3 regions of the Isoptericola sp. F-RaC21 genome follow, and region 1 is predicted to be linked to each of the others. Evidence: riboswitches for the same ligand, from Rfam matches in the RefSeq annotation. Region 1 holds a riboswitch; each other region holds the start of a gene.
What was found. A riboswitch is a leader RNA that binds a small molecule or an ion and turns the genes downstream of it on or off. The one in region 1 is predicted to bind thiamine pyrophosphate.

Region 1 (9,963 bases):
TCACGCCTACGATGCTGGGGTGAGCACGCCGCAGCAGACCCCCGCCCCGCAGCCGTCGTCGTCGCCCGCCGGCGGCGCCAGCCAGGCCCAGGCCGAGGCCGCCATCCGCAAGGCGCGCGGCGCCCTGAAGCGGTACAAGTTCATGGCGATCCTCACCGGTGTGATGCTGCTGATCCTCTGCTTCGAGCTGGTGTTCAAGTACGTCATCAAGGTCGACGTCGTCGTCGACTACCTGGGCTGGGTCCCGTTCGCGCACGGCTGGATCTACGTGGTCTACCTCGTCACGGTGCTCGACCTGTGGTCCAAGATGCGCTGGGGCTTCGGGCGCCTCGCCTCGATGGTCTTCGCCGGCGTCGTGCCGGTGATGTCGTTCATCCTCGAGAAGCGGGTGCACGCCGACGCCGACGCGAAGCTGGTCGCGCTCGAGCAGCGGTACTCGGCATGACGGCGCTCGCCCCGCTCGTCGCGCCCGGCCCGGAGCTGGACGCCGCCCGCCTCGCCCGGTACTCCCGGCACCTGCCGCTGCCCGGCGTCGGCCCGGAGGGGCAGCGCCGGCTCGCCGCCGCGCGCGTGCTCGTCGTGGGCGCCGGCGGGCTGGGCAGCCCGGCCCTGCAGTACCTCGCCGCCGCCGGGGTCGGCACCCTCGGCGTCGTGGACGACGACGTCGTGGACGTCTCCAACCTGCAGCGCCAGGTGGTGCACGGCACCGCCGACGTCGGCAGGCCCAAGGTCGAGTCCGCCCGCGACCGGCTCGCCGACCTCGCGCCCGACGTCGAGGTCGTGGCCCACCCCGTGCGCCTCACCCCCGAGAACGTGCTCGACATCGTCGGCGGGTACGACGTCGTGCTCGACGGCGCGGACAACTTCCCGACGCGCTACCTCGTCTCCGACGCGGCCGAGATCCTCGGCGTGCCCGTGGTGTGGGGCGCCATCCACCAGTTCGACGGCCAGGCCGCCGTGTTCTGGGGCGCGCCGCGCCTCGCCGACGGGTCTCGCGAGCGGGGCGTGACCTACCGCGACGTCTTCCCCGTGCCCCCGCCGCCCGGCACCGTGCCCGACTGCGCGACGGGCGGCGTGCTCGGCGCCCTGTGCGGCACGGTCGGCTCGGTCATGGCCACCGAGGCGGTCAAGCTGATCACCGGCGCGGGCACCACCCTGCTCGGGCGGATCGCGGTCTACGACGCCCTCGAGCTCTCGTGGCGCCAGCTCACCGTCCGCCCCGACCCGACGCGCGAGCCCGTGCACGAGCTGCTGGCCGACGACGCCGCGTACGCCGCGTTCTGCGGCCTGCCCGCGCCGGTGGGTGGGTCCGCGGACGCCGCGAGCGCCGAGCTCGGCCCCGCCAGCATGAGCGCCGTCGACGCCGCGGCGCTGCTCGCGGGCGACGGCCCGGTGGCCCTCGTCGACGTCCGCGAGGACTGGGAGGCCCAGGCCCTGCCCGTCGCGGGCGCGCGCCTCGTGCCGAGCGGCTGGTTCTTCGGGCCCGACGGCGCCGACGTCGCGCGCGCCGAGCTGCCCGCGGACCGGCCCGTGCTGCTGGTCTGCGCCGCCGGCGCCCGCTCCGCCCGCGTGGCCGACGTCGCGCGCGCCGCCGGCGTCGACGCCCGCTCCGTCGAGGGCGGCGCGCCCGCGCTGCTCCTCGCCGCGAGGTAGTCCAGCATCCCGCGAGGTAGTTCGGCCCGTGCCGAGGTAGTTCGAATCCCCGCGAGGTAGTTCCTCTCGGCAGGTCTTGAACTACCTCGGCAGGTCTTGAACTACCTCGGCAGGACTTGAACTACCTCGGCCGGTCGTGAACTACCTCGTCAGAGCGCGAGGTCGAGGCGGCCGTCGGGGGAGGAGCTGGCCAGCGCGCCCTCGCGGCGCGGGATGCGGCCGGCGCCGGCAGCCAGCCGCCCGGACTCGACGGCGAGGCGCATCGCGTGCGCCATGCGGACCGGGTCGGCGGCGCGCGTGACGGCGGTGGCGAGCAGCACGCCGTCGCAGCCGAGCTCCATCGCGAGGGCGGCGTCGGACGCGGTGCCCACCCCGGCGTCGAGGATGACCGGCACGCGCGCGGCGGCCGCGATCGCCTCGATGTTGCGCGGGTTGAGCACGCCCAGGCCGGTGCCGATGGGCGCGCCGAGCGGCATGACGGCGGCGCACCCGACGTCCTCCAGCCGCCGGGCCAGGATCGGGTCGTCGTTGGTGTACGGCAGCACGACGAACCCGTCGCGCACCAGCCGGTCGGCGGCCTCGACGAGGCCGATCGGGTCGGGCAGCAGGGTGACGTCGTCGGCGATCACCTCGAGCTTGACCCAGTCGGTGCCGCACGCCTCGCGGGCGAGCTGCGCGGTGAGCACGGCCTCGGCGACGGAGAAGCAGCCCGCCGTGTTGGGCAGGGCTCGGATGCCGAGGCGCTCGAGCAGGCCCCAGATGCCGCCGTCCTCGGCGCCCGCGCCACCGGGGCGCACCGCGACGCGGCGCATGGCGACCGTCGTGAGCCCGGTGCCGGACGCGACCAGCGCATCCTCGAGCGTCATGAGGTTCGACGCGCCGCCCGTGCCCATGACGAGGCGCGAGCCGATCTCCGTGCCGGCGACCACCAGGGGATCCACGAGCGGGTGGGCGGTTGGACGCGACGTGGCTGCGACGTGCGTGCTGGTCATGGTTCCTCCGTGCTTCGTGGTCAGCCGCCCTGGACGGCGGTGACGATCTCGACCCGGTCGCCGGGCGCGATCCGGGTGCCGGCCCACAGGCCGCGGGGGACGACGGCGTCGTTCACGGCGACGGCGATGCCCGCCGCCGTGCCGTCGGCGACGAACGCGGGGACGAGGGCCGCGACGACGGCCTCGACGCCGTCGCCGTGCGGCCCGTCGAGCGGGTAGGTCTCGCCGTTGACGACGGCGGTCGCGGAGGTGGACGGCGTGCTCACGGGAGGGCTCCTTCGGTGGTGGCGGGCGCGAAGCGTCGCGGGTCGGCGGCGGCGAGGGCGTCGTGGGTGTCGTCGGGCGGCGGCGCGCCCGTGAGCGCGGCGACGACGGCGTCCGCGGTCAGCGGCGCGAGCAGCACCCCGTTGCGCCCGTGCCCGACGGCGGCGAGCAGGCCGGGCACGGCGGTGGCGCCGACCAGCGGCAGGTTGTCGGGGGTGGCCGGGCGGGCGCGCGGGGTGACGTCGACCAGCGCGGCCTCGTCGATCCCGGGCACGAGCGCGCGGGCGTCGCGCAGCAGGGCGAACACGCCGCCGGCCTCGGCGCGGCGGTCGTCGGGGCGCTCCTCGCTGGTGGCACCGACGACGATCTCCCTGTGCCCGGGCCCGCTGCCGGGCCCCGCGCCGGTGCCCGCGCCCCGCGGCACGACGTACACCGGTCGGCCCTGCACCGTGCCCCGCACCACGTGCTCGAGCGGCAGCTCAGGGCCGGCGTCCAGGCGCAGCGTCACGCCCTTGACCGGCCGCACCGGCACGCGCACCTCGGGCACGCCGTCGAGCAGGGCGGACGTCGTGCCCGCGCCGGTCGCGAGCACCACCGCGCCGGCGGCGTGCCGCGACCCGGCGTCGTCGTGCACCGCGACCGCCCGGCCGGCGGCGTCGCGCTCCAGGCGCACGGCGGTGCGGCGCACGACCGCATCGCCCAGCGCGTGGGCCAGGGCCGCGTGGGTGGCCCGCGGGTTGACGGCCAGGTCGCCCTCGACGACGGCTGCCCCGGCGAGCCGCGGCCCGAGGTACGGCTCGCGCCGCCGCGCGTCGGCCACGGGGACCTCCGCGGACGCGAGCCCCCACTCCCGGTGCAGGGCGAGGACACGGCGCAGCAGCGCGAGGTCGTCGGCGTCGTACGCGACAGCGAGAGACCCGGCGCGCAGCAGCGGGACGTCGTGTCCGGTCGCGACGGCGAGGTCGGCGGCGAACGCGGGCCAGCGGGCGGCCGACGCGAGGTTGAGGCGGGCGAGCTCCCGCTCGCCGAAGTCCGCCTCGCTGACGGCGGCGAGCATCCCCGCGGCGGCGTGCGTGGCGCCGTCGCCCGGCGCCGGGTCGAGCACGGTGACGGACAGCCCGGCCGTCGCGGCGCGCCAGGCCACGGCGAGGCCGACGATGCCGCCGCCCACGACGACGACGTCGGACGTGCTGCTGGGCGTGGGCATGTGCGCTCCCTTCGCTGGCATGACCCAGATCAGGTTCGACGGTCGGCTCCTACGCCCTCTCAGCCCCGAGCGGGGCTCCCGTGCCCGGCCACTGTAACGCGGGCCGTGGTTACCCTGGCCGGCGTGACCACGACCACGCCCGATCACGGGACCAGCGACGCACCCGGCACGACCCGCTCCCGTCTCGCCGAGGCCCGCCTGTACCTGTGCACCGACGCCCGCGAGGAGCGCGGCGACCTGGAGGACTTCCTGCACGCGGCGCTCGCGGGCGGGGTGGACGTCGTGCAGCTGCGCGACAAGACGCTCGACGTCGCGCGCGAGCTGGAGCTGCAGGAGCTCGTGACGCGGGTGGCCGGCGAGTACGGCGCCCTGTGGTGCGTGAACGACCGGGCCGACGTCGCCGGGCTGACCGGCGCGCCCGTCGTGCACATGGGCCAGCGCGACCTGCCCGTGCCCGCCGTCCGCTCGCTGCTCGGGGCCGCACCCGTGCTCGGCCGGTCCACCCACTCCGCCGCGCAGGCGGCCGAGGCGGAGGCCGACCTGGACGTCGACTACTTCTGCGTCGGCCCGCTGTGGGCCACGCCCACCAAGCCCGGTCGTGCGGCCGTCGGTCTCGACCTGCTCCGCGAGGTCGCCGCGACCCGCCCCTCGACGCCGTGGTTCGCCATCGGCGGCGTCGACGCCGAGCGTCTGGACGCCGTCCTCGACGCCGGGGCGACGCGCGTCGTCGTCGTGCGGGCCATCACGCAGGCGCCCGACCCGGAGCGCGCGGCCCGCGACCTGCGGGAACGCCTGGGCTGAGGCGAGGCCGGTCCAGGGCGCGCTGCGGGGAGAACTCCCCATGGTCGGCCCCTCGCGCCCGGCTCGGCGCTCTGCCAGGGTGGAGGCTCACCCTCTGCCAGGCCGGTGACGGCCGGCGCCCGAACCCCTGGAGCCCCCATGAACGCACGGACCCCGCGCGCCCGCGCCACCGCAGCTCTCGCGCTGGTCGGAGCCCTGTTCCTTGCCGGCTGCACGGGTGGGGGAGGCGACGACGGAGGGTCGGCGGCAGGGGGCGCGGGCGAGGCGCCGGCGAGCCAGGCGGCGGAGGGCGGCGGCGAGACGGACCCTGGCACGGCCTCGGTCGCCGACCAGGTGATGGCCGAGCAGACGATCGCCACCCCGCACGGCTCGGACGCCGCCCCGGGCGGCGAGCTGACCGCGACGCTGCGCGCCGTCGAGGTCGCCGACGGCGCGATGACGGTCCGGTGGGCGCTGCGCTGGGACGACGAGGACGCGCCGGCCGACGCGGGCGCGAGCTGGTACGACATGTCCCTCGAACCGTCGACCACGGTGACCGACCGTGCCGGGCTCAAGGCGTACCGGCCGTTCTGCACCGAGGGGGCGTGGCAGGAGGACACGGACGACTCGACAGCGGCCGCGGTGGCGCAGATCAAGTGCCGCGAGTCGATGCTCGTGTCGCCGTTGGAGAAGCACGCCTTCGATTTCCCCAACCACGGCACCATCGAGGTGTCCGCCGTGCTGCCCGCCCCGGAGGGCAAGCCCGCGACGGTCGACGTCCTGCCCGCCGAGGGCCTGCCGCTGTTCACCGGCGCGACGGTGACGTACGCCGACGGCGGCGCCGAGTGAGCGCCCGACGGGCCTTCGTCCCGCTCGCCGCGGCCCTGGCGCTCGCGGCCGCCGGCACCACCCCGGCGCTCGCGGCGACCGATCCGGCACCGTCGTCGTCCCAGCCCGGTGCCACGGGTGGTGCCGCGGCCGCCGACCCGGAGCTGATGCGGGAGGCCGCGGAGGCACTCGCCGAGGACTCGACGCGGGTCGAGGCGGCGGACGTGTCCGCCGAGATGGCCGCCGACGCCACGTTCGACCTGCGGACGGACGACTCGACGTTCCCGCTCCGTCCGGACGACTCGACCACCACGCTGGAGTCGAAGCAGGAGAAGAAGGACGACACGGTCGTCACGCTGACGTCCGACCTGCTGTTCGACTTCGGCAAGGCGACGTTGACGCCGGAGGCGAAGAAGGCGGTCGCGGAGCTGGCGGGGGACGTCCCGCAGGACGCGACGGTGCGCGTGGACGGCTACACCGACTCGATCGGGACGGACGCGAAGAACCTCAAGCTGTCGAAGCAGCGGGCGAACGCCGTCGCGGACGTGCTCGGCTCGGAGCGCCCGGACCTCACGCTCAAGGTCAAGGGCCACGGCGAGGCGGACCCCGTCGCGGAGAACGAGGTGGGCGGCGAGGACAACCCCGCGGGCCGCGCGCTCAACCGTCGGGTCGAGGTGACCTACCCGACGCAGTAGCGGGGGGAGCGGTCAGCGGCGGGCGCGGTACGCCACGACCAGATGACCGACGGAGCTCGTCTCGAGCGCGGCCGCGCCGACGGCGAGGACGAGCCAGTCCCAGGCGCCGGCGCCCTGGAGCGCGAGGAACAGCAGCGCGGCGGCGCTGACCTGGACGGCGACGAGAGAGATCCGTGCGGTGCCAGAGGCACCCGCACGCGCCGGTATCCTTGGCCGGGTGACCGCCACCCCTGACGCCACGCCCACCACCGCCGACCTCGCGGCCACGCCGCGGCCGGTCCTCGTCGTCGACTTCGGCGCCCAGTACGCGCAGCTCATCGCGCGCCGCGTGCGCGAGGCCCGCGTCTACTCCGAGATCGTGCCGCACACGTTCACCACCGAGCAGATGCTCGCGAAGAACCCGGCGGCGATCATCCTGTCCGGCGGCCCGTCGTCCGTGTATGCCGCGGGCGCGCCGTTCGTGGACCCCAAGCTGTTCGAGGCCGGCGTGCCGGTGCTCGGCATCTGCTACGGCTTCCAGGCGATGGCGCAGGCGCTGGGCGGCACCGTGGCGCAGACGGGCACGCGCGAGTACGGCGGCACCGAGGTGGACGTGTGCGCGGCCGGCATGCTGCTGGAGGGCACGCCCGAGCACCAGACCACCTGGATGAGCCACGGCGACTCCGTGCACGCGGCCCCCGAGGGCTTCGAGGTGCTCGCGACGTCGTCCGGCTCGCCCGTCGCCGCGTTCGAGGACACCGGCCGCCGCCTGTACGGCGTGCAGTGGCACCCGGAGGTCAAGCACTCCGCCCACGGCCAGGCCGTGCTGGAGAAGTTCCTCTACTCCGGCGCCGGCCTGAAGCCCGACTGGACGCCCGGCAACGTCATCGCCGACCAGGTCGCCGCGGTCCGCGCTCAGGTCGGCGACGCCCGCGTCATCTGCGCCCTGTCCGGCGGCGTCGACTCCGCCGTCGCCGCCGCGCTGGTGCAGCGCGCCGTCGGCGACCAGCTCACCTGCGTGCACGTCGACCACGGCCTGCTGCGCGAGGGCGAGGTCGAGCAGATCGAGCGCGACTTCGTCGCCTCGACGGGCGTGAAGCTCATCATCCGCGACGAGAAGGAGCGGTTCCTCACCGCCCTCGCGGGGGTCAGCGACCCGGAGACGAAGCGCAAGATCATCGGCCGCGAGTTCATCCGCGTCTTCGAGGACGCGCAGCGCGACATCGTCGCCGAGGCCGGCGCGCACGGCGAGGAGGTCAAGTTCCTCGTGCAGGGCACGCTCTACCCGGACGTCGTCGAGTCCGGCGGCGGCGAGGGCGCGGCCAACATCAAGAGCCACCACAACGTGGGCGGCCTGCCCGACGACCTGCAGTTCGAGCTGGTCGAGCCGCTGCGCACTCTGTTCAAGGACGAGGTGCGCGCGGTGGGCCGCGAGCTCGGCGTGCCGGAGGAGATCGTCTCCCGCCAGCCGTTCCCCGGCCCCGGTCTCGGCATCCGCATCGTCGGCGAGGTCACGGCGGAGCGCCTCGAGACCCTCCGCAAGGCGGACGCCATCGCCCGCGAGGAGCTCACCAAGGCCGGCCTGGACGACGAGATCTGGCAGTGCCCCGTCGTGCTGCTGGCCGACGTCCGCTCCGTCGGCGTGCAGGGCGACGGCCGCACCTACGGCCACCCGATCGTGCTGCGCCCGGTGTCCTCCGAGGACGCCATGACCGCCGACTGGACGCGCCTGCCCTACGACGTGCTGTCCGTCATCTCCACCCGCATCACCAACGAGGTGAGCGAGGTCAACCGCGTGGTGCTCGACGTGACGAGCAAGCCGCCGGGCACCATCGAGTGGGAGTGAGGGGGTCGGGCGTGGGGCGAGGCGGTGTCGTTCGGGAGAATGATTCGCTCGTTCCTCGCTCGGCTCTCCCGAACCACACCGCCTCGCCCCACGCCTGCGGGTGTGCGGTCAGGAGATGGCGAACGAGCTCGCGCGGTTGTTGAGCGAACCGAGCTTGCCGGTCCGGTCGACCCAGCCGGTGTGCGCCCCGTTCTTCGACGCGCCGTCGAACAGCTTCACGTCGCAGTGGTTGTACGTCCGGACCGACGTCACCTTGTTGGACATCGCGCCGAGGACGGAGCCGCCCTCGTTGTCGGTGGTCTTCGCCGTGCAGCCCACCTTGTACTTCGGGTTGAAGATCACCACCTGGCGGCCGCTGTAGCTCGCCCCGTCGTAGAGGCGCGCGACGACGAGCCCCTTGCCGATGGCGTAGTCCTTGCAGCCGAACGTGCCGTCGATGACGGCGCAGTAGAGCGTGCCCGCGGCCGCGGTCGCGCGCACGTCGGCGACCGTGACCGGCTTCTCGCTGGTCACCGCCTCGACCTGGACGGGTGCGCCGCCGTCGTCCGGCGCCGCCGTGGCGGCCGGGGCGGTCATGCCCAGGGCCGCGATCGCCGCGAGACCGCCGACGACGGCGGCGAGCCGTGCGCGGCGGGTGCGGGTGCGTGTCGTGATGGTCATCGTCGCTCCTCACGTCTGCCGGCGATCCCCTCGTCGCCGGTCACGAGACACGAGGCGCCCCCGGCCCGCGGTGATACGCCGAGGCAGCGATCCGTCCCTGACCAGGGACGACGACTGCGCCGCGCTCAGCGGGCGAGCGCGGCGGCCTTCTGGTAAGCGGCGTCGACGTCGGCGAGCACGCGCGGCCACGACGTCGCGAGCTCGGCGGAACGGTTGTGCGCGACGATCGCGTCGAGCAGGTCGGGGTCGTCGGCGAGACGGACGAGGGCGTCGGCCATCGCGGCGTCGTCGTCGACCAGGAGGGCGTCGCGGCCGTCGACCAGGCGCTCCGCGACCCCCGACTGCGAGCGGCTGACGACGGCGAGGCCCGCGGCCTGGGCCTCGAGGGCGGCGATGCCGAACGCGTCCTGCACGGCCGGGGCGACGAACACGTCGGCGCGGACGTACAGGCGCTTGAGCTCGGTGGGGGTGAGGCGGCCGACGAGCCGGACCGTGTCGGCGAGGCCGTGCTCCCGCACCCAGCGCCGCGCCTCGGCCAGCTGCGGGCCGTCGCCGCCGATCGTCGCGACGATCCGTCCGGGCGCCTTCGCCACCGCCGCGGCGACCGCCTCGAGCATCGGCAGCACCCGTTTGCGGGGCGCGAACCGGGTGGCCGACACGACGTGGACCTCGCGCCCCTCGGCGCGCTCCCCGCGCTCGACGCGCGGCAGCCGCCACGCCTCGACGTCGATGCCGTTGCCCAGCACGGACACGCGCTCCGCCGCGGCGTCGGCGCCCAGCCGGCGGCCGACGACGCGGCGCAGGGGAGCGGCCGTCAGCTCGCTGACCGCCGACCACTGCACCGGCCACGCGGACCACCGGGTCGCGCGGTCGAGCGCGGCGAACGCGCGCTCCCAGCCGCCCCACACGGAGTGCACGGTGAGGACGGCGGGCAGCCCGAGCCGGGTCACCGGGCGCACCGCCAGCTCCACCGTGGGGGCGAGCACGCCCATGTGCAGGTGCACCGCGTCGGGCCGGCGGCCGTCGGCCTCCAGCGCCCGCAGCCGCGCCCGCACGTGC
Region 2 (9,963 bases), on a different contig from region 1:
GGTGACCCGCAGCTCGAGGGCGAGCGCCTCCACGCGGATACGCCAGTGCTGCTCGAGGTCGGCGAAGACGTCGTGGTCGACGCCGCCGAGCAGCCGCTCGGCGAGGGCGCGGAGGACGGCGGCCTTGTCGGGGAAGTACGTGTAGATCGCGTTGGGCGCCACGCCGACCTCGGCGGCGATGCGCCGGACGGACGCGGCGGCGGGCCCGCCCTGGTCGAGCAGCCGCAGGGCCGCGTCGAGGATCTTCGCCTCGGTCACCGCGCGCCGAGGACCACGACGGCGCGGGGCGGTCGATGTGGACATCTGCGAGCGCACCCCCTTGACGTCGACCCCCTGCAGGGTACACCGTTGCTGTACGGCGTCCAAAGTTTGTACATCGTCCAAGATGTCGGACCGCTCCTCCCGCATCCCGCGGGCAGGCGCCCGGAAAGGATCGCCATGGTCACCGTCCCGGCCTCACCGTGGCGAGGCTGGCTGCTCTGGACCGCCGGGTTCCTCGCTGTCGCCGTGGCAGGCGCCGCGGCGGCGGCCACGCCGCACGGCGCGCGCACATGAGCACCGCCCCGCGCCACGTCGTCTTCGGCACCGGCGCCGTCGGCCTGGCCACGCTCGACGCGCTCCTGCGTCGCGGCGAGACCGTCCGGCTGGTCAACCGCTCGGGGCACGCGCGCGTGCCGCACGGCGTCGAGGTCGTCGCCGGCGACGCGCGCGACGCCGCGTTCACGACCGAGGTTGCCGAGGGTGCCGCCGTCGTCTACCAGACGCTGAACCCGCCGTACGCCGAGTGGAGCGCGCAGTTCCCCCGGCTGCAGGCCGGGGTGCTGGCCGCCGCGGAGGCCGCGGGGGCGCGGCTCGTCAGCATGGAGAACGTCTACATGTACGGGCGGCCGGGCGGCATGCCGCTCACCGAGGACAGCGGCGACCACGCGCACACCACGAAGGGGCGGCTGCGCGGGCAGATGTCCCGGGAGCTGCTGGCCGCGCACGCCGCGGGCCGCGTGCAGGTGGCGATCGGTCGCGCCTCGGACTACTTCGGGCCGCGCGGGGGCGCCCAGTCCAACCTCGGCGACCGGCTCTTCCCCGCCGCGATCGCGGGGCGGACCGCCACCGTGCTGGGCGATCCCGACCAGCCGCACACCTACACGTACATCCCCGACATCGGCGAGGGTCTCGTGGTCCTCGGAGAGCACCCCGACGCCCCGGGCCGGGTGTGGCACCTGCCGAACGACCCCGACACGCGCACCACCCGCGAGCTCGTCGAGACGGCCTACCGGGGCGCCGGCCAGGCCCGCACCCGCCTGCGCGCTACACCCGGCTGGCTGGTGCGTGCGCTCGGCGTGGTCAACGCGTCGATGCGGGAGCTGGTGGAGATGCAGTACCTGTTCACCGAGCCGTTCGTCGTCGACAGCACGACGATCGCCGACAAGCTTGGCGCCACCGCCACCCCCGTCGAGCAGGCCGTCCTCGCCACGCTCCGCAGCTACCGCGACGACTGACCCGCCCGAACCCACCACCGGAGGCCACCGTGCCCACCCCGCAGCACCATGACGCACAGCCCGGCACCGACGCACGGCCCGGCACCCTGCGGGCCCCGCCGCCTCGGTCGGTCGGCGAGGGGACCATGACCGCGGTCGTGCAGGACCGCTACGGCCCGGCGCCCGAGGGTCTCCTGCGCCTCGCCCGGGTCGAGGTCCCTACGGTCGCCGACGACGAGGTGCTCGTGCGGACGCACGCCAGCAGCATCGACCGGGGCACCTGGCACATCATGTCCGGGCTGCCCTACCCCATCCGGCTCGCCGGCTTCGGCGCGCGCCGGCCGAAGTACCTCAATCCCGGCCGCGCCCTGGCCGGCACCGTCGAGGCCGTCGGCGCCGCCGTCTCGGGCCTCGCGCGCGGCTACGCCGTCTACGGCACGGGCACCAGCACCTTCGCCGAGCACGCCGTCGCCCCCGCCGACCAGCTCGCGCCGAAGCCCGCGAACCTGTCGTTCGACCAGGCCGCCGCGGTGCCGGTCTCCGGGCTCACCGCCCTGCAGGCCGTCCGCGAGCACGGACGCGTCCGGGCCGGCCAGCGGGTCCTCGTCGTCGGGGCGTCGGGCGGCGTCGGCAGCTTCGCCGTCCAGATCGCCGTCGCCGACGGCGCAGCCGTCACCGCGGTGTGCAGCGCCGGCAAGGCGAGCATGGTCCGGGCGCTCGGCGTCGACGCCGTGGTCGACTACACCCGCGAGGACTTCGTCGACGCCGGCCCGTTCGACCTCGTCCTCGACATCGGCGGCAACGCCTCGCTCTCCCGCCTGCGGCGTGCGCTCACGCCGCGCGGGCGGCTGGTCATCGTCGGCGGCGAGACCGACGGGCGCTGGCTGGGCGGCAGCGACCGCCAGCTGCGCGCCAAGGTCCTCTCGCCGTTCGTCGGCCAGCGCCTCGGCACGTTCGTGGCGTCGGAGAACTCCGCCGACCTCGAGACCCTTCGCGGCCTCGCCGAGGACGGCGCGGTCACGCCCGTCGTCGACCGCACCTACCCGCTCGCGGACGTCGTCCCGGCGATCCGCCACCTGCTGGACGGGAGGGCGCGGGGCAAGGTCGTCGTCACCGTGCTCGACGACGCCCGGCCCGTCACCCCGAGGAGCACGCCATGACCGAGAACCCCGCCGCCTATCCCCTCCGCCTCGACGCGGCACCCCGAGCCTCCGCCTCCCGCGGCCTGTGGTTGGTGAAGTGGCTGCTGCTGGTGCCGCACCTCGTCGTGCTCTTCTTCCTGTGGATCGCCTTCGCCGTGGTGACCGTGATCGCGTTCTTCGCGATCCTGTTCACGGCGCGCTACCCGCGCGGCCTGTTCGACTTCAACGTCGGCGTCCTGCGCTGGGGCTGGCGGGTGAGCTACTACGGCTACGGGGTGTTGGGCACCGACCGCTACCCGCCGTTCACGCTCGCGGACGTGCCCGACTACCCGGCGCACCTGTCCGTCGAGTACCCGGAGCGCCTGTCGCGCGGGCTCATCTTCGTGAAGTGGTTCCTCGCGATCCCGCACCTCCTCGTGCTGTCGGTCTTCGCGGGCGGAGCGCTCTGGCTCGGAGACACCTCCGGTGCGAAGGACGCCTGGGACGGCGGCACCAACTCCGTCGGCCTGATCGCCCTGCTGGTCATGATCTCCGCGATCGCGCTGCTGTTCACCGGCAGCTACCCCCGGTCGGTGTACGACTTCGTGGTCGGGATGAACCGCTGGGGGCAGCGCGTCGCCGCGTACACCTGCCTGATGACGGACCGGTACCCGCCGCTCCGCCTCGACCAGGGCGGCATCGAGCCCGGCGGCCGACCGGAACGGCCCGACCCGCGCACGCCGTCCGCCGCACCGGTCGCGTTCTCGCCGGACGCGCCCCCGGCCCCGACGGGCTGACGCGCGGACGTCACAGCTGGCGCGCCACGAGGACGGCGAACGGCAGGGCCGCCACGACCGCGCCGACGGCGAGCACGGCGGAATCCGTCCGCGACCACGGCGCCGGCTCCGCCCACGTCCGCCGATGGGCGCCCGCGAAGCCGCGGGCGTCCATCGCGACGGACATGGCGGCCGCGTCGCGCAGCGTCCCGGCCAGCACGGCGAACGTCACCGAGGACGCGTGGCGCGCCCGGGAGAGCGGGCCTCTCCCGGGCCCGACGCCGCGCGAGCGGCGTACCCGCGACGCCTGCTCCCAGACGGTGCCGAGCCGCTCGAACCGCTGCAGCGCCGCGGCCACGCCGACGACGAACCGCGCGGGCAGCCGCAGCCGCTGGCCGAGCTGGTCGGCCAGCCCGCTCGGGTCGACCAGCGGGGCGAGCGCCACGCCGGGCAGCGCGAGCACCGCGATGCGGGCGCCCGCGACGGCGGCGACCACCAGGTCGCGGCCACCCAGCAGCCAGGTCGACCACGCCACCGAGACGACGGCGAGGAGCACCGCGAGGTACCGGACCGGCGACCCGGCCCCGCGCGGCAGGAGCACCAGCCCGAACGCCACGCAGGCCACCAGGGCGACGGCGGCGCTCGCGACGTCGCGCACCCCCAGGGACGCGACCAGCCCGAGCAGCCCGAGGGCGACGAGCACGAGCGCGTTCACCCGCGCGAGAGCGCCGATCATGCCACCGCCCCCTGCAGCGCGGCGTCGTGCGCGCCGAGCGCGACCCGGTGGTCGGCGAGCGCGACGAGGTGCTCGTCGTGGGTGCTGGTCACGACCGTGGCGCCGTGCCGGGCCGCCGCCACGGCCCACCCCGCCACGGCGGCCCACGTCAGCCGGTCCTGGCCGACCGTGGGCTCGTCGAGCAGCACCGTCCCGGGGCGGTGCGCGAGCGCGGCGGCCAGCGCGAGCCGCCGCTGCTCGCCGCCCGAGAGCCGGAACGGGTGCGCGTCGGCGAGGTGGTCGAGGCGCAGCACGGCGAGCGCCTCGTCCACGTCCACCGGGACGCCGAGCCGCCGGCCGGTGAGCTCGACCTCGTCCCGCACGCGCAGCGCGAGCAGCCCGTGCTCCGGGTGCTGCGGCACCCAGCCGCAGGCCCGCGCGAGGTCCCGCGAGCGCGCGGAGTGCCCGGGGGTGCCGCGCACGTCGCCGGACGCCGGCCGCAGGTGCCCGGCGAGCGTGGCGACGAGCGTGGACTTCCCCGCGCCCGAGGGCCCGGTGACGGCGGTGAGCCGCGCCGCAGGCAGCCGCGCGTCCACGCCGTCCAGGGCGCGCGTCGTGGTGCGGCCGCGCAGGCCGCGGGTGACCAGGTCGACGCGGAGGCCGGCGACGACGACGTCCGGCCCGGGCAGGTCCGGCGCCACCAGGGCGGCGGGCACCGGCAGCGGCGGCGGCGCGGGCACGCCGGGCAGCCAGACGCCGGCGCGGGTCAGCTCGTCGCGCAGCCCCGCCGTCGCGGTGCCGTCGCGCAGCGCGGCGGGCGCGACCTCGTGCGTGACCCGGCCGCCGGGGCCGAGCACGACCACGCGGTCCAGGTGCTCGAGCCAGGGCCCGACGTGGTGGTCGACGACCACGAGCGCGGTGTCGCTGCCCGCGAGCGCCTCCACCACCGCCGCGCGCACCTCGGCCGCGGCGTCCGGGTCGAGCATCGCGGTGGGCTCGTCGAGCAGCAGCAGGCCTGGCTCGCGGGCCAGCGCCCCCGCGAGGGCCAGCCGCTGCAGCTCCCCGCCCGAGAGGGCCGACGTCGGGCGGTCGACCGGGTACCGCAGCCCGACCCGCTCCAGCGCGTGGTGGGTGCGACGCCAGATCTCCGCCCGCGGCAGGCCGGCGTTCTCGGGCCCGAAGGCGACGTCCCGGCCGATGCGCGCCGCGACGACCGCCGAGCCCGGGTCCTGCGGGACGAGCCCCACCCCGCCGGCCACCTCGACCGCGCCGGACAGGTCGCCCGGCAGCGGGTCGCCGAGCACCCCCGCCAGGGCGTGCAGCACGGTCGACTTGCCGGCCCCGCTGGGGCCGACGAGCCCGACGCGCTCCCCCACGCCGACGGCGAGGTCGAGGTCGGTCACGGTCGGTGCGCCCCGCCCGGTGGGCCGCCAGGTGAGCCCCCGCAGGCTCGCCCGGACGCCGTCGCGCGCCACGCCGTCAGGCCTTGGCGGGGTCGGCGGCACGGTCGGCGAGGTCGCGGCCCGGCCCGAAGGCGTCGAGCACGCCGGCCCGCGCCAGGGCGCGCACGAGCGCCGCTCCCCCGAGCCCCGCGAGCAGCGCGCCGGACAGCGCGAAGAGGCCGAGGTACGCCAGCCGGAAGCCCCACGCCCAGTCGGGGTAGTAGGCGAACCACTCGTACACCGCGCCGCACGCGCCGGCCGCCGCGCCCGCCAGCGCGGCGACCGCGGCCCCGAAGCGGCGGTACAGGAACAGCGCGAGCACGAGCTCGGCGCCGAAGCCCTGGACGACGCCGGAGACGATCGCCGAGAAGCCCCAGCCGGCGCCGAGCAGGGCCTCGACGCTCGCCGCGACGACCTCGGTGAGCAGCGCCGCGCCGGGCCGGCGGACGATCAGGCCGCCCAGCACGCCGCCGAGCAGCCAGCCGCCGCCGAGCAGCCCGGTGGCCGGCGGGAACGCGACGGCCAGACCGGCGGAGAGCAGGTGGTAGAGCTGCGTCCAGCCCCAGAAGACGACGCCGACGGCGACGCCGAGCATGGCCACGGTGACGAGGTCGACGGTGCGGTACCGCAGGGACGCGCTGCGCAGAGCTATGGGCGCGGACATTCCAGGTAACTCCCTTCGCCGGTGCTAACCGGAGCAGGTTCCAAGGGTCTGCGGCTGTGCCCGCACTCTCAGCGCCCCTTCGACGGCGCTCCCCTGTCATGGGTGTCTTCAGATGTGACTTCAGTGTGGCGGCCGACGACGCGGCCGCAGGTCCGACCCTAGGCGACCACGGCGCCGGCGCAAGGGGCGTCCCGCACCGTGAACCCCTTGGACGTCACACCCCTGGACATGCGAGAAGGCCCGGAACCATGGGTTCCGGGCCTTCTCGTCGGGGTGGAGCTGAGGGGACTCGAACCCCTGACCCCCTGCATGCCATGCAGGTGCGCTACCAGCTGCGCCACAGCCCCGAGAACCGACTCTCGCGGCCGACGGGCGACCAGGCGATTCGTCTGATTCGGTGCGTTCCTCCGGGCTTGCGCCCCTCGGGAACGTCGATATCTTAGGCAGACTTCGGGCCAGGTTCCAAATTCCAGTCCGGGCCCGCCTGCCACTGGTCGAGCGGGTAGCCCGCGCCCACGTTGTGCGCCACGAGGCGCCAGGCGGGCACGGCCCCCTCGCCCGCGCGGTGCAGGTGCGACCAGTGCACGTTGTGCATGCCCGTCAGCCCGCGCCAGGTGGCGGGGTCGAGCCCGAGCAGCGCCGTCACGGCCAGCGAGATGGCCGCCCCGTGCGAGACGACGACCAGGGTGGCGTCGTCGTCCAGGTCGGCCGCGTGCTCCGCCACGGCCTCCGTGGTCCGCGCCGCGACCGCCGCCTTCGTCTCGGCACCCGCGCCCGTCGGCTCGGCGCCGCGGCGCCAGGCCGCGTACTCGGCAGGCCAGCGCTCCTGCAGCTCCGCGCCGGTGAGGCCCTCCCACGCGCCGAAGCCCCGCTCGCGCAGGCGGGCGTCCGTGGCGACGGGCGCTCCCCCGAGCGCGTCCGCGTAGGCGGTCGCCGTCTCGACGGCGCGGCCCAGGTCGGAGGACACGATGCGCGTCGCGCGGTGCGACGACGCGAGCGCGGAGCCGCCCTCGGCCGCCTGCCAGCGGCCGACCTCGTCCAGCGGGATGTCGATCTGGCCCTGCAGCCGCAGCGAGGCGTTGTACGCGGTGCGGGCGTGCCGCAGCAGGACGACGGTGCCGGCCGTCACCGCTCGTCGCCCGCGAGGCGGATCGCGCCGTCGCCCTGGCTGTCCCCGTACTCGGCGGCCGCCGCCGCGCCGTCGCCGCCGCGCGCGTCCTCCGGCAGCTCGACGGCCGGGCAGTCCTTCCACAGGCGCTCGAGCGCGTAGTAGACGCGGTCCTCGGCGTGCTGCACGTGGACGACGACCTCGCCGAAGTCCAGCAGCACCCAGCGCGCCTGCGCCTTGCCCTCGCGGCGGATCGGCTTGGACCCGGCGCGGAACATCGCCTCCTCGACGGCGTCCACGATCGCGGCGACCTGGCGCTCGTTCGTGCCGGACGCGATGAGGAACACGTCGGTGAGCACGAGCTGCTCGCTCACGTCGAGCGCGATGATCTCCTGCGCCTTGCGGTCGGACGCGGCCCGGGCGGCGGCGACCGCCAGCTCGACGGCACGGGGGCTGGCGGTCATGCAGCGGCTCCAGGGTGCTCGTACGTGAGGGCGACGCCGGCCGCGGGCGCGGCGCCGTCGGTCGAGAAGTCGTTGGTGTCCGGGCCCTCGAGCAGCAGCTTCCAGACGAGCAGGCCCAGGACGAACGCGACGACCACGAGGACGATGTAGTGCAGCCAGGTGTACGACGCCTCGGGCTCGTCCCAGTCCTCGTCGTCGTCCTCCTCGACCTGCGGGGCGGCCGACCGCGCGCGGACCGGCTGTTCCGACGCGACCAGCGCGTCGAACGGGGACGCCGCGGGGCGCTCGGGCGCCGACGGCTGCGCGGCCGCCGGCCCCGGGCGCGACGGCGGCACCGACGCGGGCCGCTCCGTGCTCGGGCTCGCCCAGGGCAGCGGCGGCGCCGCGGCGGGCGCCGGGGCGGCGGACGGGGCCGACGGGGCGGCCTGAGCAGGCGGGGCCGACGCGGCGGCCTGGGCGGAGGACGCCGACGCCGCGGTCGTGCCGAACGGCGAGGAGGTGCCCGTCGTCGCGAACGGCGAGCGGCGCGCCGGTCCGTCGGGGCGCGGGGCGACCGTGGCGGGCGGCGTGGCCGCGGGCGCCGCGCTCGGCGGGGTCGCCAGCGGGGGCAACGACAGGCCGGTGGCGGCTCCGCCGACGGCGGTCGCACCGAGGTCCCGACGCGACGACGGGCGCGCGGGCGGCGCTGCGGGGGCGGCGGGCGCCGCCGGGCGCACCGTGGGCGCCGGCGCGACGGCCCGGGACATCTCGCCGGTGGGTCGCTGGATCGGGGCCAGGCGGCCCGTCTCGTCCAGGCCGCGCACGCCGGCGGAGGCGGACGGCGGGCGCACCATCGGCGCGGGGGCGGGAGCGGCCGGCGCCGGGCTCTGCTCGCGCAGCGAGCGCCGCGACGGCGCGGCGGCGGCCGGAGCGCCGGGCGACGGCGCGGCGAACCGCGAGGCGGACGGCTGACCGGCGGGCGGGCCGAACGGCGACCGTGCCGCCGCGGGTGCGCCGTACTCCGGCCCGGACGGTGCCGGGTGCCCGGCGCTCCCCTGCGCGGCGGCGGCCGCCTGCTCCCGCTCGCGGATCTCGCGGCGGGTCAGCGGGCGGGACGGGTTGTTGTCACTCATCGAGACCTCGATACAGACCGTGCTTGGCGATGTACTGGACCACGCCGTCCGGCACCAGGTACCACACCGGTTGACCGGCCTGCGCCCGGCGACGGCAGTCGCTCGACGAGATCGCGAGCGCCGGGACCTCCAGCGTCGTGACCCCGTCGTGGGGCAGTCCGTCCACCGTGAGCTGGTGCCCCGGCCGCGTGACAGCCACGAAGTGTGCCATCTCCCACAGGAGCGCGGCATCCTTCCAGGTGAGGATCTGCTCGATCGCGTCGGCGCCGCTGATGAAGAACAGGTCGGCGTCGGGCCGCGCCTCGCGCAGGTCCCGCAGCGTGTCGACGGTGTACGTGAGCCCGGGCCGGTCGATGTCGACGCGGCTCACGGTGAAGCGCGGGTTCGACGCGGTCGCGATCACCGTCATGAGGTAGCGGTGCTCCGCCGGGGACACCTGCTGGTGCTGCTTGAAGGTCGGCTTGCCCGTGGGCACGAAGACGACCTCGTCGAGGTCGAGCAGCGCCGCCGCCTCGCTGGCGGCGACCAGGTGCCCGTGGTGGATGGGGTCGAAGGTGCCGCCCATCACGCCCAGGCGCGGACGGCGCGGCTGCGACGACGGCTCGTTCACGCTGACCGGACGGGGGCCGTCAGTGGTGGCGGTTGGACACGTTGCGGAACGCGTACGTCACCACGAGCGCGGCGACCAGTCCGCCGAACGCGAGCAGGCCCATCCCCACCGGCGGGATCGCGCCGACGGACTGCTCGGGTGCCTCCTGGGCGAGCTGGATGACGGTCTGCAGCACGGGTTCCTCCTGTGTGCGGTCGTGGACTGCGGGTGCGGTCGGGGGTCAGTCTCTCACGCGGGCCGGACGTGGCCGTCGCCGTGCACGACCCACTTGGTGGTCGTGAGTTCGGCCAGTCCCATCGGCCCGCGGGCGTGCAGCTTCTGCGTCGAGATGCCGATCTCGGCGCCCAGGCCCAGCTCGCCGCCGTCGGTGAAGCGGGTCGACGCGTTCACCATCACGGCGGCCGAGTCGACCTCGGCGACGAAGCGCTCCGACGCGGCCAGGTCGCGGGTGAGGATCGCCTCCGTGTGCCCCGACG
Region 3 (9,963 bases), on a different contig from region 1:
GGGCCTCGAGGTCGGACGTCTGGCGGCTGATGATGCGGCCCGAGGTGTACGACTCGTGGAACTCCAGGCTCAGCAGCTGGGTGTGCCGGAACACGCGCCGCCGCAGGTCGAGGAGCACGCCCTGGGCGATGCGGGCGGCCTGCCGCACGTACGCGCCGGCGCACACGCCGCCGACGACGGCCGCGACCAGGTAGGCGGACCCGACGAGCACGAGGGTGCTCGCGTCCCCGTCCATCAGGTCGGGGACGGCGCCGTCGATGGCGAGCGACACGAGCCACGGCCCGGCCACCTGCCCGAGGGTGGAGACCACCACGAGGACGCCGGCGAGGGCGAGGGCGCCGCGGCGCGGCCGCAGCATCTCGCCCAGCAGGCGCATCGAGCGCGAGCGGACGGCCTGCGAGGTGGCCCGGTCGAGGCTGGTGGCGTCGTCGGCGGTGGCGTCGGTGGGGCGTCGGCGCCCCTCGTCGGGGTCGGGCGACGTGGGACCGGGCGCGGGCGTGCTGGGGCGGCTCACCGCTGGACCTCCTGGGTCTGTGCCTGCTCGGATGCCTGCTCGGACGCCTGCTCGGGGTCCTCCGGGCCGGAGTGCTCGGCGCACTCCTCCCAGTCCTGCTCCAGGCTGGAGATGACGTGCCGGTAGTGGGCGTCGGTCGCGAGCAGGTCGCTGTGCGTGCCCACCGCCGTGATCCGGCCGTCCTGCAGCACGGCGACGCGGTCCGCGAGCGCCACGGTGGACGGCCGGTGGGCGATGATCAGGCTCGTCGTGCCGTCCAGGACCTCCCGCAGGCGCGTGGTGACGGCCTCCTCGGTCGCGACGTCGAGCGCCGACAGCGGGTCGTCGAGCACGAGGACGGCAGGGCGAGCCGCGATGGCACGGGCCAGGGCGAGCCGCTGCCGCTGCCCGCCGGACAGGGACAGGCCCTCCTCGCCGATGCGCGTCTCGACCCCCTGCGGCAGGTCGGCGACGAAGCCGGCCTGCGCCACCTCGACCGCCTCGTGCAGCCGGCGCTCGCGCTCGGCCTCGGGCACGGCGTCCGGGCCGGACTCGGGGACGCCGAGGAGCACGTTGTCGCGCACGGAGGCGGAGAACAGCGTGGGGTCCTCGAACGCGACCGCGACCGCGCGCCGCACGTCGTGCCGGCGCATGCGCCGCACGTCCACGCCGTCGAGCAGCATCTGTCCGCCCGTGACGTCGAAGATGCGCGGCACCAGCATCGCGAGCGTCGACTTGCCCGAGCCGGTGAGCCCGACGAGCGCCGTCGTGGTCCCGACGGGCAGCTCGAGGTCGACGTGCTCGAGGACGGGGCGCGCCGAGTCCTCGTAGCGGAAGGTGACGTCGCGCAGCTCGACGTGGCCGCGCGACGCGCCGACGTCCACGGGCTCGGCGGGGTCGCCCAGGGGGTTCGGGGTCTCCATGACCTCGCAGAAGCGGTCCACCGCGGTCCGCGCGTTGAGCGTCATCGACAGCGTCATGCCGAGGTCGACCACCGGGCCGTTGATGACGGCGGCCGTGAGGAAGAAGGCCACGAGGTCGCCGAGCGTGATCTGGCCGCGGGCGGCCAGCACGGACCCGAGCACCAGGCAGACGGCCAGCGTGACCTCGGGGATGAGCTGCAGCGACGTGGTGACCGTCGCCTGGTTGCCCGCCTTGCGGATCTCGGTCTGGCGCAGCTCCTCGGCCTGGCCGGTGAACGAGTCGAGCGCGTCGCGGCCGCGGCCGAAGGCCTTGAGCACCCGGATGCCGTGCACGGACTCCTCGACCGTGGTGGCCAGGTCGCCCGACTGGTCCTGGGAGAGCCGCGCGATGACGCGGTAGCGCCGCGAGAACCGGAACGCGATGACCGCGACCGGGATCGCCCCCGCGAGGTACACCAGGCCGAGCCACCCGGCGGTGGCCAGGAGGATCCCGACGCCGACGACGATCGTCACGGTGCTGACCACGAGCTGCAGGAGGCCGAAGATCAGCCAGCGGCGCAGCAGGCCCAGGTCACCCATGATGCGGCTGAGCAGCTGCCCGCCGGGCCAGCGGTCGTGGAACGCGACGGGCAGGTCCTGCAGGTGGCGGAACAGCGACATGCGCATCTCCGCCTCGATCCGCGTGCCGGGGTACATCACGAGGTTGCGGCGCAGCAGCACGAAGCCGGCCTCGGCGACGCCGAGGACGAGCACGAGGACGACCGGCACCACGAGGGCGCCGAGGTCGTGGGCGGCTGCGCCCTGCGCGAGCGGCCCCTCGACGAGGGCCTGCAGCACGCGCGGGATGGCCAGCGCGGCGAGGCTGGCGCCGAGGGCGGAGAGCAGGCCGCCGACCAGCCGCGGCACGGCCGGCCGGACGTACGGGTAGAGCCGGCGCAGCGACGCGATCGTCGAGAGCTCGGACCCCGCCGGCACGGCCGGGGCGGCGGGTGGACGGGGAGCGGAGGAGTCGGAGCTCCTCCTGGGACTGTCGGAGGGATCGGCGCGGCGGGCGCCTCTGCTGCGGCTGCGCGAAGTGCGCTTCGTGTCGGGCATCACAGCCATTCTGTCACTCGCCCCCGACACGCTTGCCCCGGTCACGCGGTGCGGCGCGAACCCGGGACACCGCTTACCGGCGCGGGATCCCGCCGTCGCGCGCGAGGCGGCGGGATCCCGCGGCCGGCGGGTCAGCCCACCGCGACGCGGTCGCCGTCGCGGCGGCCGAGGTCGCCCGGGACGCCAGCGGCGTCGGGCAGCCCGGTCTGGTCGAAGAACGCCAGCTCGTGCTCGCACGCCGTCCGGAACGCCTCCGCCATCCGGGCGCGGACGGGCGCGTCGGCCGCCGCCGCGGCACGGCGCAGGATCGCGACCGCCTCGCGCGTCGACTCCGCGAACGCGTCGTCCGCATAGGTACCCAGCCACGCCGCGTACGGGTGGCCCGCGTGGTTGCGGGCGGCCAGCCGCTCCCCCACGTCCTGGTAGATCCAGTAGCAGGGCAGGACGGCGGCGACGAGGGTCGCGTAGTCGTCGCCGGCCGCGCGCAGGTGGTCGAGGTAGGCCGCCGTCGTGGGGCTGGCGGGCACGTCCTGCGGCTCCCCGCCCAGCCAGCGGGAGTGCAGGTCGAGCTCCGTGACGAGCGCGCCGTGCGCGCCGCCGGCCCAGAACGCCTGCTCGGCCCGCGTGGGCGCGAGCTCGCTCGCCCGGGCGAGGCAGCGCGCGTAGTCGCGCAGGTAGAGCGCGTCCTGCTCGAGATAGGCCCGGAAGTGGCCGGCGTCGAGCGTCCCGTCGCCCAGGGACCGGACGAACGCGAGGTCGTCGATCGCGGCACGCACGCCCGCGGCGTCGTCCCACCACCGGGCGACGACGTCCTCCCCGCGGTCCTCTCCGTGCGCGCCCGCCGCACCGGGCACCACGACCGGCTCGGCGCCGCCGGCGCGCAGCCCCGCCAGGTGGTCGACGGGGCCGTTCCCGCCGCCGACGCGCAGCGCCTCCCCCGCCCGGATCGCCGCGGTCAGCCAGGCCTTCGTGCCGCGCAGCGCCTCGACCCAGTCGCCCGTGCGCGCGTACCGCGCGGCCAGCCCGCTGGACAGGGAGCAGCCGGTGCCGTGGGTCGACGTGCTGCCCAGGCGCGGGCCGCCCAGCTCCGCGAGCACGCCGTCCGGCCCGACGAGGGCGTCCGGGGCGCCCGCGTCCCCGGCGGCAAGGTGCCCGCCCTTGGCCACGACCAGCACCCGGTGCCGGGCCGCCAGCCGCCGCGCCTGCTCGAGCGCCGCGGGCCAGTCCGGTGCGGGCGCCTCCTGCGCCAGGACCGCGAGCTCGGGCAGGTTCGGCGTCACGACGTCGACCCGCGCGAGCAGGTCCCGCACGGCGTCCTCGGCCGCGGCATCGAGCAGCCGGTCGCCGCTGGTGGCCACCATGACCGGGTCCAGGACGACGGCGGGGCGCGCCGTCGTGGCTCCGCGCGGCAGGCCGTCGAGCCAGGCGGCCACGGCCTCGGCGACCGGGGCCGAGGCGAGCATGCCGATCTTCACCGCGTCGACGGCCACGTCGTCGGCGAGAGCGTCGAGCTGCGCGGCGAGGAACGCGGCCGGCGGCACGTGCACGTCGCGCACCCCCCGCGTGTTCTGCACCGTGAGGGCCGTGACGGCCGCCATCCCGTAGCCGCCGGCGGCGGCCACCGACTTGAGGTCCGCCTGGATCCCCGCGCCGCCCGAGGGGTCCGACCCCGCGATCGCGAGGACCCGCGGCCGGCTGCCCCGGGGCGGCGGCGACGCGGCCGTGGCGGAAGCGGTGGCGGGGGCGGTGGTGCCGGCGCGGCCGGCGGAGCTGTCTTCAGGTGCGCGCGCACTCATGTCGACATCCCTTCGCTAGTACGAGCTAGATCAGGTTCGACGGGTGTGTTCTCAGCGCCCGGCGGCCCACGTCGTGACAGCCGTGAACGGTGTCGTGACGTCGACCGGTCGGGACGCACCCCGTGTCGTGGCGCCCACCGTAGCCCAGGTCACGGCGGCGGGGCCGGCGGCGGACCGCGTGTCAGGATCGGGTGGCGGGGCGCGTACCCGGCGCCGCGATAGGGTGCGGGGGTGCCCGCCGTCGTCCGTCGTGCGCGCGAGCTCCTCGTCGCCGGCACGACGCTCAGCATCGCGGCCGCCGCCCACCTCCTGGCCGGCGGCGCGCTCCCCGGGGCACCCCTCGCCTGGTTGGTCGTCCTGGCCCTCACCGCGCCGCTCGCGGTGTGGACCGCGCGGCGCCGGCTGACGCTGCGGCGCCTGCTGCCCGCCATGGTCGCCCTGCAGCTGGTGCAGCACACCGCGCTGTCGGTGCTGGGCGCGGCCCGCCCCGCGGGCTCGGGCTCCCCCGGCTCGCTCGGTGCCGACGGGCACGCGCTGCACGCCCTGGGCCCCGGCTCCCTGCCGCCCGCGACAGGCCCCGCGCTGCACCACCACGCGGACGACCCGCGCACGGCGTCCTGGATGCTCGCCGCGCACGCGGCCGCCGTCGTCCTCACCGCGCTCCTGCTCGCGGCGGGCGACCGGGCCGCGACCAACGTCGTGGCCCACCTGCGGCACGTGGCGGTCCTGGTGCAGGGGCCGCCGGCGCTGCCGGTGGCCCGCGCGGCCGCCGTCGTCGGCGGGCACGCCTGGCGTCCCCGTGCCGCCCGCACCCGCCGGCGCACGCCCCCACGAGGTCCCCCGCTGCTCCCGGGCGCCCTCGCGCGCACCGCCTGAAGCCTGCCCTGGTCCGTCGTCGGACGAGGGCGGGTCCCTCGTCGTTGCACGGCCACCTGACCACCAGGAGCAGACAGTCATGACCACGCACTCCCGCACGCCCTCCCGCACGCCGCTCGCCCCGCCCGCCCGGGCCGCGCGCCGGCTCGCCGGCACCGCCGCGCTCGCCCTGCCGGCCCTCGTGCTCGGCGCCGCTGCCGCGTCCGCGCACGTCACCGTGACCCCCGACGCGGCGGAGGCCGGGTCGTACGCGACCCTCACCTTCAAGGTGCCCAACGAGTCCGCCGACGCGTCGACGACCGCGGTGAAGGTCGATCTCCCGACCGACACCCCGTTCACCAGCGTGTCCGTCGAGCCCGTGCCGGGCTGGACCGCGAAGGTCACGCAGGCGCCCCTCCCCGAGCCGGTCGAGGTGCACGGCACCACCGTCACCGAGGCGCCGGCCAGCGTCGAGTGGACGGCCGACGACGCCGACGCCGCCATCGCGCCGGGCGAGTTCCTCCGGTTCACCGTGTCCGCCGGCGCCGTCCCCGACGGGGTGGACGAGCTCGCGCTGCCCGCCACGCAGACCTACTCCGACGGCGAGGTCGTCGCGTGGGACCAGGAGGCCACGGGCGACGCCGAGCCCGAGCTCCCCGCACCCGTCCTGCAGGTGACCCCGGCCGCCGAGGGCGAGGGGCACGGCGCGGCGGCCGCCGCGGACGCCGCCGGCGAGGGCACGCCGGCTGCGTCGGACGACGACGGTTCCGGCACCCTCCCCCTGGCGCTGGGCGCGGCGGGCCTCGGGCTCGGCCTCGTCGGCGCCGTCACCGGCGTCGCCGCCCTCGCGCGGACGCGTGCCCGCGCCGACAGCACGGAGCAGCGGTGACGGCCCGCGGCGGGCGCGCCGCGGCCCTGGGCCTGACCCTCGGCCTCGCGGCCGCGGGCCTGGTCGGGGCGGCGGCACCGGCAAGCGCCCACAACGTCGTCGTCGGCACGACGCCGACCGGTGGGTCGACCGTGCACGAGGCCCCGAAGAGCGTCGACGTGACGTTCGACGACGTCGTGCTCGACCTGTCGGGCGAGGGCTCCAGCACGGTCGTCACCGTGACCGACGCCGACGGCACGGACTACGCGACCGGGTGCCCGACGACCCAGGACCGCACCGTCTCGGTGCCGGTCGCGCTGGGCGCGGCCGGCGAGTACACGGTCGACTGGCGGATCGTGTCGGCCGACGGGCACCCCACGAGCGGGGAGTTCTCGTTCACGTACGACCCGCCGGCCGGTACGGAGGCCGCCACCCCGTCCCCGGGCGCGGCCCCCTGCGCCGCGTCGGGAGCATCGGCCGACGACGGCGCGACCGGCGCCCCGCCGGCCGCCGCGGACGGTGCTGCGGGCTCCGACGACGCGTCGGAGCTCGTCGTGGTGCTCGGCATCGCCGGCGGCGTGGTCGTGCTCGCGGGCGCGGCCGTGCTCGTGGCGCTGCGCCTGGCGCGGCGTCGCGACTGACGCACGGCACCGACGGCGACCTGTCAGGGCCAGCGCCGGGTACGGCGTGCGCCGGCCCTGACAGGTCCGCTCGCCTGGTCCTCGTCCACGCACCCCGCCGGCGCCGCCTACGATGCCGACCATGGATGCGGGGCAGATCGTCGGGATCGTGACGGGCCTGGTCGTGGTGGTGGTGCTGGTCACGGCGGTCGCCTTCTGGGCGGCGCGCCGCCGGCGCGCGGCCCGCGGGCGGGCGCAGGACCTCGAGTCCCAGCTGCAGCGGCTCGGGGTCGAGGCGGGCTCGGCGCTGGTGCGCGCCGACGAGCGCGCCCGCCTCGCCGAGGACGAGCTCGCGTTCGCCCAGGCCGAGCTCGGCGACCGCGAGACGAGCGAGCTCGCGCCCAGCCTGCGGCGCGCGCGGGAGCGGCTGTCCGAGGCGTTCCACCTCAACCAGCTGCTCTACGACCACGTGCCGGACACCGACCAGCAGCGCCAGGAGTGGTCGGCCCGCATCGTCGACCTGTGCCGGTCGGCTGACGGGTCGCTCGACGAGCTCGACCGCGGGCTCGCCGCCCTGCGGCAGACGGTCCGCTCCACGCCGGACGCCGTCGAGCGCGTCGACGCGGAGCTGGCCCGCGTGCGCGAGGCCGTCCCGGCGGCCCGTGCCGACCTCGACCGGCTGCGCGGACAGTACGCCGAGCAGGCGCTGCTGCCCGTCGCGGACAACGCCCAGCAGGCGGAGCGGCTGCTCGAGTTCGCGGGCCGCAGCACCGCCGCGGCCCGCAAGCGCCTGGCGTCGCAGCAGGTGGCGGAGGCGGGCGCCGCCGCCCGTGCCGCCGAGGAGGCGGTGCGCCGGGCCGAGGGGCTGCTGCGCGCCGTCGACGACTACGAGGCGGAGGCGCTGCGCGCCGAGGCCGCGCTCGGCGCGATCGTCGCGGAGTCCCGCGCCGAGCTGGCCCAGGCGCGGGCGCTGCCGGCGGCCCAGCGGGCGGGGCGGATCGACGGCGCGGTCGCCGCGCTGGAGGACGCGTTGGCGGCGCTGCCCGCGCCCGGCGATCCGGGCGACCCGGTGGGCTCGCTCACCCGCGTTCGCGAGGCCAACACCGCGCTCGACGACGCCGTCGCCGAGCGGGCCGAGCGCGACGAGCGCGCCCGTCGGGCGGCGGCCAGGCTGGGCCCGGCGCTCGACGACGCGGAACGGCAGCTCGCGACGGCGCGGTCCGTCGTCGACGACTACCGCGCGCCCGTGGGGCCCGACGCCCGCACGCGCCTCGCGGAGGCGGAGCGCGAGGTGGCGCAGGCCCGCGCCGCCGACGACCCGGAGCGGGGCGTCGCCGCCGCCCGCCGGGGCGCCGCGCTCGCCGCCGAGGCCGCGACCCTCGCCCACCGCGACATCGCCCGTTCCGGGCAGGGGCAGCGCTGGGACGGCGGCTACAACGGCGGCTACGGCGACGCGTACGGGGGCGGGTACGGGCGGGGCCGCCCGGGCGGCCGCGGCGGCTCGGACGTCTTCGGCGCGGTCCTGGGCGGCATGGTGCTGGGCGGCATCCTCGACGACATCGGGGACATCGGGGACATCTTCGACTGACGACGGCCGGTGCTCACGGCCGCCCTCGTGACACGGGAGGACGCATGACCACGGTGCGGCGACGGGTGCGGGTGCACGGCCGCGTGCAGGGCGTCGGCTTCCGGTGGGCGACGCGCGAGGCCGCCGCGCGGCTCGGCGTGGCCGGGCTCGTGCGCAACCTGGCCGACGGCACGCTGGAGGCCGAGGTCGAGGGCCCGCCGGACGCCGTGGACGCGATGCTCGGCTTCCTGCGCGAGGGCCCGACCGCCGCGGTCGTGACCGGCGTCGACGTCGAGGACGTCCCGGCGCGCGGGGCGACGACGTTCGACGTCACCGGCTGACTGTGCCGATGCGGGTGGCGCCCGGGACTCGGGCCGCCACGTGCTCGACGACGCCCGCGCGCGTGCGGCCGTGCTCCTCGACCGCGAGCCCCTGCTCGAGCACCCACCGCATCGGCCGGCGGCCGAAGTGCTCGCCCGCCAGGGGCACGCTCACCAGGTCCGCCAGCCCCTGCAGCGCGCGCAGCGGCCAGACGGTCGAGGCGACGTGGTCGGCCAGCAGGAGCAGGCCGCCGGGCCGCAGCACGCGCGTCATCTCGCCGAGCGCCGCCCGGTCGTCGCCGATGCCGCACAGTGAGAACGTGCACACGACCGTGTCGAAGGAGGCGTCCGGGAGGTCGAGGTCCTGCGCGTCGCCGACGCGCAGGTCGACTCCGAGGCCCAGCCGGTCCGCCCGGCGCCGCGCGACGTCGAGCATGCCCGCGCTGCTGTCGACGCCCACGAGGCCGCCGGGGGCCGCCGAACCCGCCCCTCCATCCGTGGCCCCACCCGTGACGCCCGCCGGGTAGTGCTCGAGGTTGAGACCCGTGCCGATCGCGACCTCCAGCGTGCGCCCCTCGGCCAGCGCGCACACGTGCTGCCGCAGGCCGGGGAACATGCGCCGCTCGGCGGCCGCGAACGCCCGGTCGTAGCCCGCGGCCTCGCGGTCCCACCGGCGGCGCAGCCGCTCCGCCCGGCGCCCGCCCGGCGTCGCCCCGTCGCGCTCCCGCCCCGCACCGTCCTCGCTGGTCACCGCCTCAGGCTCCCACGGTCCCGGCCCGTGCGACAGGGACGTCGCACCAGCCGACGAACCGACGGACGCGCGCGCCGCGGCCGGCCGGCGGACCACGTACCATCGCGCACGTGACGAGTCCCACCCACGCCCGCCCGTCCCGACACCGGGGCGTCGGCAGCGCCGTCGTGGGCGGCGTCGGCGAGCTCCTCATCACCCTGGGCGTGGTGCTCGGCCTGTTCGTCGTGTGGCAGCTGTGGTGGACGTCGGTCGAGGCCACCGCGCAGGCGCAGCAGGTCATGCAGGAGTTCGAGGCCACGCTGCCGCCGGCCAACCCCGAGCCCGCCGAGCTGCGCACGGACGACCCGCCCGTCCCGGAGCCGGTCGGCTACGGGGAGACGATCGGCACGCTCATCGTGCCTGCCTGGTACGGCCTGACGAACAACGCGATGCCGATCGCGGAGGGCACCGGCATGGACGTGCTCGACCGGGCGATGGCCGGCCACTACGAGACGTCGCAGCAGGTGGGCGACGTCGGCAACTTCGCGCTGGCGGGCCACCGTCGCACGCACGGCAACTCGTTCCGGCACGTCGACACGCTGGAGAAGGGCGACCAGATCATCGTCGAGACGGCCACGACCTGGTACGTCTACGAGGTCACCGACCACGAGATCGTCACGCCCGACCAGGTGGACG

Region 2: another riboswitch for thiamine pyrophosphate. It lies ahead of AAG589_RS01210 (ECF transporter S component); the one in region 1 lies ahead of thiO (glycine oxidase ThiO).
Region 3: another riboswitch for thiamine pyrophosphate. It lies ahead of AAG589_RS04135 (bifunctional hydroxymethylpyrimidine kinase/phosphomethylpyrimidine kinase); the one in region 1 lies ahead of thiO (glycine oxidase ThiO).

What each region holds. Positions count from the first base shown of each region.
Region 1 is NZ_JBCFYX010000002.1:368,193-378,155, forward strand. It holds gene AAG589_RS07100 (DUF3817 domain-containing protein) at 20-445, shown strand; gene AAG589_RS07105 (ThiF family adenylyltransferase) at 442-1,653, shown strand; gene AAG589_RS07110 (thiazole synthase) at 1,803-2,645, opposite strand; gene thiS (sulfur carrier protein ThiS) at 2,666-2,911, opposite strand; gene thiO (glycine oxidase ThiO) at 2,908-4,116, opposite strand; TPP riboswitch at 4,106-4,208, opposite strand; gene thiE (thiamine phosphate synthase) at 4,240-4,917, shown strand; gene AAG589_RS07130 (hypothetical protein) at 5,056-5,745, shown strand; gene AAG589_RS07135 (OmpA family protein) at 5,742-6,419, shown strand; gene AAG589_RS07140 (hypothetical protein) at 6,432-6,647, opposite strand; gene guaA (glutamine-hydrolyzing GMP synthase) at 6,637-8,244, shown strand; gene AAG589_RS07150 (hypothetical protein) at 8,353-8,904, opposite strand; gene AAG589_RS07155 (glycosyltransferase family 4 protein) at 9,030-9,963, opposite strand, start outside.
Region 2 is NZ_JBCFYX010000001.1:262,948-272,910, reverse strand. It holds gene AAG589_RS01240 (TetR/AcrR family transcriptional regulator) at 1-303, opposite strand, end outside; gene AAG589_RS01235 (NAD-dependent epimerase/dehydratase family protein) at 552-1,496, shown strand; gene AAG589_RS01230 (NAD(P)-dependent alcohol dehydrogenase) at 1,622-2,635, shown strand; gene AAG589_RS01225 (DUF4389 domain-containing protein) at 2,632-3,393, shown strand; gene AAG589_RS01220 (energy-coupling factor transporter transmembrane component T) at 3,404-4,108, opposite strand; gene AAG589_RS01215 (ABC transporter ATP-binding protein) at 4,105-5,562, opposite strand; gene AAG589_RS01210 (ECF transporter S component) at 5,567-6,193, opposite strand; TPP riboswitch at 6,187-6,298, opposite strand; tRNA gene AAG589_RS01205 (tRNA-Ala) at 6,468-6,540, opposite strand; gene AAG589_RS01200 (histidine phosphatase family protein) at 6,633-7,322, opposite strand; gene rsfS (ribosome silencing factor) at 7,319-7,765, opposite strand; gene AAG589_RS01190 (hypothetical protein) at 7,762-8,877, opposite strand; gene nadD (nicotinate-nucleotide adenylyltransferase) at 8,870-9,487, opposite strand; gene AAG589_RS01180 (hypothetical protein) at 9,507-9,662, opposite strand; gene AAG589_RS01175 (glutamate-5-semialdehyde dehydrogenase) at 9,716-9,963, opposite strand, start outside.
Region 3 is NZ_JBCFYX010000001.1:881,947-891,909, forward strand. It holds gene AAG589_RS04125 (ABC transporter ATP-binding protein) at 1-514, opposite strand, end outside; gene AAG589_RS04130 (ABC transporter ATP-binding protein) at 511-2,391, opposite strand; gene AAG589_RS04135 (bifunctional hydroxymethylpyrimidine kinase/phosphomethylpyrimidine kinase) at 2,643-4,307, opposite strand; TPP riboswitch at 4,298-4,440, opposite strand; gene AAG589_RS04140 (hypothetical protein) at 4,539-5,183, shown strand; gene AAG589_RS04145 (YcnI family copper-binding membrane protein) at 5,263-6,051, shown strand; gene AAG589_RS04150 (copper resistance CopC family protein) at 6,048-6,671, shown strand; gene AAG589_RS04155 (hypothetical protein) at 6,793-8,238, shown strand; gene AAG589_RS04160 (acylphosphatase) at 8,283-8,558, shown strand; gene AAG589_RS04165 (class I SAM-dependent methyltransferase) at 8,548-9,288, opposite strand; gene AAG589_RS04170 (class E sortase) at 9,399-9,963, shown strand, end outside.